2 regions of the Lysinibacillus sp. GW247-5R2A genome follow, and region 2 is predicted to be linked to the other one. Evidence: riboswitches for the same ligand, from Rfam matches in the RefSeq annotation. Region 2 holds a riboswitch; the other holds the start of a gene.
The links. Region 2 has a riboswitch for preQ1 ahead of queF (preQ(1) synthase). Riboswitches for the same ligand answer to the same signal wherever they lie in the genome.
Positions count from the first base shown of each region.

Region 1: another riboswitch for preQ1. It lies ahead of AC07YC_RS18775 (QueT transporter family protein); the one in region 2 lies ahead of queF (preQ(1) synthase).

Region 1 is NZ_JBWKZL010000013.1:36,693-41,129, reverse strand. It holds gene AC07YC_RS18785 (ABC transporter permease) at 1-882, opposite strand, end outside; gene AC07YC_RS18780 (ABC transporter substrate-binding protein) at 964-1,986, opposite strand; PreQ1 riboswitch class I at 2,308-2,352, shown strand; gene AC07YC_RS18775 (QueT transporter family protein) at 2,359-2,844, shown strand; T-box leader at 2,911-3,111, shown strand; partial or broken gene trpB (tryptophan synthase subunit beta) at 3,170-4,333, shown strand.
Region 2 is NZ_JBWKZL010000002.1:288,560-292,996, forward strand. It holds gene queD (6-carboxytetrahydropterin synthase QueD) at 1-256, opposite strand, end outside; gene queC (7-cyano-7-deazaguanine synthase QueC) at 259-918, opposite strand; gene queF (preQ(1) synthase) at 1,039-1,539, opposite strand; PreQ1 riboswitch class I at 1,663-1,709, opposite strand; gene AC07YC_RS05055 (M13-type metalloendopeptidase) at 2,160-4,437, shown strand, end outside.

The DNA.
Region 1 (4,437 bases), on a different contig from region 2:
CATATCTCCTGAATCCAGGAAATCTACACGTAATGCTAACGCTAAAATAATACGATAAATAATAGCTCCAGCGATGACTGCAAAAGTGGTACGAATAATGGTCTTTGTACCAAAAATTGCTTCCCCGATAATGACAGATGCAAGCCCGATCACAATCATACCAATTCCCATACTTACATCAGCGAACTTCGAATATTGTGCGATTAAAGCTCCAGAAAATGCGACAAGTGCGTTGGAAAGTCCTAGCCCTAAAATAATGAGTGTATCTGTATTGGCTGAGAAGCTGCGAATCATTCGTTTATTATCACCAGTAGCCCGAATAGCAAGCCCAACCTCTGTTTTTAAGAACCAATCTGCCACTAATTTGATTAAAATGGTAATAATTACGATGACAATTAGTACACTCCAAGTGCCTGGTACTTGCTGAATCCCCATACCTTTTAATAGGCTGTTGAGAGCATCATCTATCCCTAAATTACTCCAAAACGCTTGAAACTTTGAAAATATCGTTTCAGAGTTTAGTAATGGAATATTTGGACGACCTATCGTATTTTCTGCAGTTAACCCCATAATTCGTAGGTTAATCGAATATAAGGCAATCATCATTAAAATCCCTGATAATAGTGGGTTTATCTTCCCTTTTGTGTGAAGGATTCCTGTCATACATCCAGCAATAAATCCAGCAACAATTGCCACTAAAGTCGCTAAGATTGGGTGGTAGCCAAGCAAAACCATTGTTGCCGCTGTTGCCGCCCCTGTTACAAAGCTTCCATCAACCGTTAAATCCGGAAAATCTAACACCCGAAATGTTAAATATACACCGAGTGCCATAATTGCATAGATGATTCCTTGCTCCACTGCGCCAAATAATGCTAAAAACATCGTTGAATCATCTCCTAAATCTCTTTATTATTCTACTGCTGGTAAATGAAGATAAAGCGGGGATGGTTCCCCCGCTTCAAGTTATTTTTCGAGAAGTTCAGCACCCCAAGAATCTTTAATTTCAATCCCTAAATCATCTGCTACTTTTTTATTAATTAATAGCTTTAGATTTTGTGGATATTGCGCTGGCGTTTCAGCAGGTGTTGCTTCACCTTTTAAAATTTTCACTGCCATTTGCCCAGCCTCATACCCAATATCGGAATATTCAAAACCATACGCAGCCAAACCGCCTCGCGCCACAGAGTCAAGCTCCCCTACTATTAAAGGCAATTTATTGGCATTTGCTACATCGATGACAGACTCTAAAGCAGAGACTACTGTATTGTCTGTAATAATATAAAATGCATCGACTTTACCGATTAAAGATTCAGTTGCTTGTTTTACCTCTGCAGAAGTTGCAGCTGATGCCTCTTTAACCACAAGACCTTGCTCAGCCATTACTTTTTTTACTTCTTTCACCTGTGCTACAGAATTTTGCTCACCTGCGTTGTAGACCATACCAACGTTTTTAGCACCTAGCTCTTTTAAAAATGCCACCGTTTTAGAAATCGTTTCAGGATGTAAATCAATAGTACCTGTAACATTTTTCCCTGGCTTCTCCATTGATTCTATGAGCTGAGCACCTACTGCATCTGTTACAGAAGTAAAGATAATTGGAATATCACCTGTTGCTGTTGCCGCGGCCTGTGCAGAAGGTGTAGAGTTAGCAAATATTAAATCTACGTTCGCACTTACTAGATTGTTAGCAATCGTTGTGTTAAGACTATTATCGCCTTGTGCAATTTGTGGATCATACTCAACTTTTAAACCTGCATCTTCAATCGCCTTTTTAAAGCCTTCCGTCGCTGCATTTAACGATGGATGCTCTACAATTTGCGTAATTCCGATTTTATATGTTTTATCATCTGCGTTCCCGCTGTCACTGGCGTTATTCGTTTCGTTCCCCTTTGATTCTGTTGAACTAGTCCCACCACTACCACAAGCAGCAAGTAGTAATACTAATCCAAAGAGTAGGAATGAAAGCTTTTTGACATTGCTCTTCACCATTAATCCCCCCGATTAAGTTCTTGAATAACTGTCACACTTTATCCAAACAAAGTGTGAATGTATCGCTATATTATCGTTATTATTGAGCTCCGTCAACAACATTATGAATGTTCTGACTTTTGTATTTCGCAAAAAATTTTAGCATTTCATTTAATTTGGCGCTTTAAACCGCTAAACTACGCTATTTACGATATTGGATTCCTTTTTAAAAAATAGTAAAAAATATTTATGACAATTTTGCGAATTTAGTCATATTGACAAAAAGTCTGACATTTGACTTCTGCTAGATATGTATAATAAAATATTGACTTGTGTGAAAGCAACGTGGTTCGTAACCATCCCACGAAAAAAAACTAGGGAGAAATGAATATGAAGATAAAATTTTTAGCAGCAAGTGGTATTATTGCAGCTCTTTACATTGCTGTGACGATGCTTGTTGCACCATTTGGCTTTACAGAGGTGCAGTTCCGTGTATCTGAAATTTTCAACCATTTAGTGGCCTTTAATCCACGCTTTGCCGTTGGTATCATAATAGGGGTATTTATTTCTAATATCTTTTCACCACTCGGTATCTACGACTTAATATTTGGTGTTGGACATTCTATAATTACATTGGGTTTGTTCATTTTGATCTGTAAATTTGTTAAAAATATTTGGGCACGTTTAATCATCAATACACTTTTATTTACATGCACCATGTTTATAATCGCGTTTGAATTGAATTTAGCCTTAGAGCTACCATTCTTTTGGACTTGGCTCACTGTGGCAGCAGGTGAATTCGTTGTCTTAGCGGTTGGTGCACCTATAATGTATATACTAAATAAACGCCTTCATTTTAAAGAAATGATTGAATAGACGAGTCTTACGAGATTCGTCTTTTTTTCTTGACAATATTCTGAAAACATTCTACAATTCTTTCTAATAAATGCGAAAAAGAAGAATAGTAGCAAGCATAGTTACTCTAAAGAGAGCTGGTGGTCGGTGTAAACCAGTAGTACGTACTTGTGAATGGACTTCAGAGCAGCCTTATCCAATGTCAGGCCGACTTACTCCCCGTTATCGGAGTTAGAAAGCGCGCATATATTGCGAATAAAGGTGGCACCACGGTTACTCGTCCTTTTCACGAAGGAATGGAGTGCCTTTTTTTATGAAAAAATGAGCATAGAGGAGTCGAGGAAAGATGAGTACAGTAGTAGAGAACAAGGGATATTTTGGAGAATTTGGTGGTAGCTTCGTTCCAAAGGAGCTTCAGCATGTATTAACTATTTTGGATGAAAATTTTCAAAAATATAAAGAGGATGAAGACTTTAATAATGAATTGAATTATTATTTCCATGAATATGTCGGACGCAAATCCCCTCTTTATTTTGCAGAAAATTTAACGCAGCAATTGGCTGGCGCAAAGATTTATTTAAAGCGTGAGGATCTTAACCATACAGGCTCACATAAAATCAATAATGTCTTGGGCCAAATTTTATTGGCAAAACGTATGGGAGCAAATCGTGTTATTGCTGAAACTGGTGCAGGACAACACGGTGTGGCAACCGCTACTGCCTGTGCCATGTTTGGAATAGATTGTACTATTTATATGGGGTTAGAGGATACTAAACGTCAGGCATTAAATGTATTTCGTATGGAGCTCCTTGGTGCAAAGGTTGTAGCTGTTGATAAGGGGCAAGGACGTTTAAAGGATGCTGTTGATGAAGCCTTTGCGGATTTGGTCGAAAACTATGAAACGACATTTTATTAATTGGGCTCTGCTGTTGGGCCACACCCATTCCCTTCAATGGTTAAACATTTCCAATCTGTTATTAGCCGCGAAAGCCGTGAACAAATTTTGGAGAAAGAAGGAAAACTACCAACAGCTGTCTTAGCTTGTGTCGGTGGTGGAAGTAATGCTATAGGGGCATTCGCAGAGTATATTGCTGATGAAAATGTTCGTCTTATCGGAATAGAGCCAGATCAAGCTGCTACACTTAACGAGGGAACTCCTGGAGAGCTTCATGGCTTCAAATGTTTAGTGCTACAGGATGCAGAGGGAAATCCTCTACCAACATACTCCATTGCCGCAGGTTTAGATTACCCAGGTGCAGGACCTGAACACAGTCACTTAAAAACAATTGGTCGTGCAGAGTATGTTACTGTGACAAATGAAGAAGTTCTAGAGGCATTTCAGGTGCTCTCGAAGGTAGAAGGTATTATTCCTGCGCTTGAAAGCTCTCATGCAGTTGCCCATGCACTAAAACTAGCGCCCACTCTTACAGCTGAAGAAATTATTATCATTAATATCTCAGGTCGTGGCGATAAGGACGTTGAGCAAGTTTTTCATATGTTAAATAAATAATTCACACATGAAAGAGCGATTTCCTAAATTGGAAATCGCTCTTAACCTTACACTAATGATGTAATGTCTGCTGATCTTAGAACACAAGTATAAACGAACCTATT
Region 2 (4,437 bases):
GTTTCCATATTTTTTTAATATCGCCAAAATCAATCATCAAGCCACGTTCATCTGTATATCCACTCAGTCCCAATATGACACGATACGTATGACCGTGTAAATTTTTGCATTTCCCCTCATATTGATGTAAATGATGAGCAGCATCGAAGGTAAATTCTTTGCTTACAAGCACACGTTTAGCATGATAGTTCAATTGATTGCTTTGAATATCTTCGCCCATTTTTTGGAGCTTATCGACAATTTTAAAATCTAACATGCCTACAACTCCTTCCTATTGCTTAAATATTCATCAAGCCCTTTTTTTCGCAGTTTACAGGCTGGACATTCCCCACAACCATCAGCTATTACACCGTTATAGCAAGTCAATGTTCTCTCCCGAACAAATTCAAGTGCCCCAAACTGATCAGCAAGCCCCCATGTCTGTGCCTTATCCAGCCACATCAGCGGTGTATCAATTACAAAGGAATCATCCATCGATAAATTTAACGTTACATTCAAAGACTTAATAAAAACGTCTCGGCAATCCGGATATCCGCTAAAATCTGTTTCACACACACCTGTTACGATATGCTTAGCTCCTACCTGGCTCGCTAAAACGCCAGCGAATGAAAGAAAAAGAAGATTCCGTCCAGGTACAAACGTCGATGGAAGCTCACCATTTTCACCGTCTTCCACCTTAATGTCTTGTCGTGTTAATGCATTCGGAGCGAGCTGATTTAGGAGAGACATATCAAGAATATGGTGTTTGATACCGAGCTCCTCTGCTATTAGCTTCGCACAATCAATTTCTAGACGATGCCTTTGACCATAATCAAAAGTGACTGCCTCAATCTCTGCAAAACGTTCGTTTGCCCAAAACAAACAAGTTGTACTGTCCTGACCTCCACTAAATACAACAATTGCTTTTTCCTGCTTCATCCATAAAAACTCCCTTTGTTTGAAAAAACAGCACTCTAAGAAAAAGTGCTGCTTTCCCCTTAGTTTTTTTAAGAGGGTAGCTAAAAACCTCTTTTTTAATTGGACTTACCCATTCCTCATTTATCGATTATCAATTTTTTCCGGATTAAGATCGTGGTTCATTAAACGATAACTTGCGATTTCCTCGTATTTAGTTCCTGTCTTCCCATAGTTACACCACGGATCAATTGAAATCCCCCCACGTGGAGTAAATTTCCCCCAAACCTCGATATATCGTGGGTCTAGTAATGTAATTAAGTCATTCATAATGATATTAACGCAATCCTCATGGAAATCACCGTGATTTCTAAAGCTAAATAAGTACAACTTTAGTGATTTACTTTCAACAATTTTTTTGTCCGGAATATATGAAATGTACATCGTTGCAAAATCAGGCTGATTGGTAAGAGGGCATAAACTAGTGAACTCTGGACAATTAAACTTAACGAAATAATCCCGACTAGAATGAAGATTATCCACTGCCTCCAATACCTCAGGGGCATACTCAAACGAATATTTCGTTCCTTGATTACCTAATAATGTTAAATCCTTTAGTCCTTCTTCATGGCTTCGACCAGACATAAAAAACCTCCTTGTTAAATGTTTCCCAACACTTTTCAAGAGAGGCTTTACCCATTCATCTATTCAAACATACGTCTAAACATAAAAAAAGCCACGTCCAATATGGACATGGCATAGTGTCATGTTTCCATAGTTTTTTATAGAGGGTATCAGCTATGAACCTCTCCCGTTTAAGTCCGGGCATTCTTTTCCTCCATATAATACGAAAAATAGTATGAAACGTCAAATGGATTTTTTCATGCAAATTTCTCTGTAATGCCTCTTTGGTACACAAACACTGTAATACTACCCATTTAGCAGTACATGAAACCTTCAATTGAGCATAGATTTATTACTATTCGTATAAAATAAAACCTTAACAATTTATTTCTTCGCGATATATCTGTGTGCATTATTATTTGAACCTTATCGTTCACTCTTATAGTCAGATTTTCAATAGGAGGTGAACATTCTCTGCTTCTATTTGCGCAAAATTAGCTAGATAATGCTCACTTGAAATGAAAAAGCTCCTAACATATTTTCAAACTAAAAAAAATCAACTACAATGTAAAAATGGTAGAAATACTAAAATCTACCCAATTAACTTTATTTATACAAATTCACTATGAAGGAGCACGAAGATGAAAAAGAAGTTTTTATCCTTACTCATGGCCATTATTATGGTCTTATCAGTAAGTGTAGCGGTGTATGCCGATGAAAAGTCCCCACCAGCGACAAGAGGAGAGCTTGTTAAAACCTTGTTGGTGGCAGCAGATGCATATCAATCAGGACTAAATAAAGAAGCGATTATACAAGGCTCAAAAAACAAGGATTTACGAGAAAATGAGCCAGCCAAGAAAGTTGAAGCATTAGTTATGTTGAGCAGAGCGTTCGGCGAATTGCCAGAGCCTGTTGGCAATGATCTTCGCAGTGGCACATTTGGAGTTAAGTACACTGATGTACCTACTTGGGCTAAAAAAGATATCGATAATCTGACAAAAGCAGGCGTACTGACAGGCAACCCTGACGGCAAATTAGGCGCAAACGATCCTATTACGACCGATGAGTTCCAAAATCTGATCGCCAGAATATGGACACTTAAAGGCTCCCACTTACATGACGATTTTTATGAAGCAATCAATAAAAAATGGTTAAATAAATCGACAATTCCAGTAGGAGAAATCATGGGTGGTGGTTTTCCTGAGCTCCAAAAACAGAATACAGATAAAATTGAAAAAATAATTACTGAGCTTTCTGGCAAACAATTTGCAGAGGGAACGAAAGAACAGAAGATTGCCGACTTCTATTCGACGGCATTGGATACAAGTAATAGAAATAAACAAGGCATTGAGCCTATTCAAAAATATGTAAAGGCAATTGACGATGCTAAAACCCTTGATGATCTTGTGCAAGCAGATCTTACCCTAGAGAAAGAATTGGGTCTAAGCTCACTATTTAGCTTTGCCATTATGAACGATGCGAAGAACAGCAGTAAAAATGCTCTGTATTTCACTGGATTAGCTACTGGTTTAGATAAGAACAGTTTTGTAAGTGAAGACGCCAATGCGAAAAAGGCCTATATTCAATATATGACTAAGCTTTTAGTCGTGTCAGGCGAGAAAGAGTCTACTGCAATAGCACTTGCCGAGAAAATTTACGAAATGGAAAAAGCCTTAGCTTCCGTATCGCTTGATCCTCATGAACAAGGCGACGTTACTAAATACTATAATCCATATTCAATCAAACAATTCGATAACATGTTCAAAACCGTAGATATGAAACAAGTTTTGAAGTCGATGAAAGTTGACAGTGCAGATAAAGTAATCGTATTTGATGTGAAGCTGGCACAAAAAGGCGCAGAGCTCTTAACGGACACTAATCTTAATGTGCTTAAAGCCTACTCTAAAGTACAACTTCTTATGGCAACTGGCGGTTTGTTGTCAGATGAATTCGGAGATGCTGCTAATGAGTTTGCCGCAACATTATACGGAGTTACAGGAGAAAAAACAGATCAAGAAATCGCAGTAGCTAAGACAACTAGCACAATGAGCGGCTATTTGGAGCAAATGTATGCCGAACAACATTTTTCTCCAAAAGCTAAAAAAGATGTTGAACAAATGGTAGATCAGTTAATTGCTACGTATGAGGAAAGAATCAAATCCCTTGATTGGATGTCAGAAACAACAAAAGCTAAAGCCATTAAAAAACTGGATACGATGATTGTTAAAATCGGTTATCCTGACAAATGGGATACGACATTAGACAAAGTAGCGATCAAAACATATGACGAAGGTGGTTCGCTATTCGCTAATACCTTCACAGTAACGAAAGCTTATATTGATAACACGAAAGCCAAGCTAGATAAACCGGTGGATCGAACGGAATGGGTAACGAGCGTATATACGGTAAATGCTTTTTACAATGCTCTTAATAATGAAATTACGTTCCCTGCTGGTATTCTTCAAGCGCCTTTCTATGATATAAATGCTAAACCTGAAGAAAATTATGGTGCCATTGGCATGATTATTGGCCATGAAATCAGCCATGCATTCGATAACAACGGATCTGCATACGACGAAAATGGCAATGCAAATAACTGGTGGACAGAAGAGGACTTTAAAAAGTTCGAAGAGAAAAACCAGAAATTGATTGAGTTTTATAATGCCATTGAAATTATCCCTGGTGTTTTCAATGACGGTCAGCTTACATTGAGCGAGAATGGCGCTGATTTAGGTGGCATGGCAGCTTCACTGCAAGTTGTATCTCAAATGAGTAATCCAGACTATAAAGCATATTTCGAAAGTAATGCAGAAATGTGGAAATCCACTACAACAAAAGAATTTGCAGCAATGCTGAGCAAAAACGATGTACATTCAGCCAATAAAGTTCGAGTAAACCGTACGATTGTAAACTTCCAGG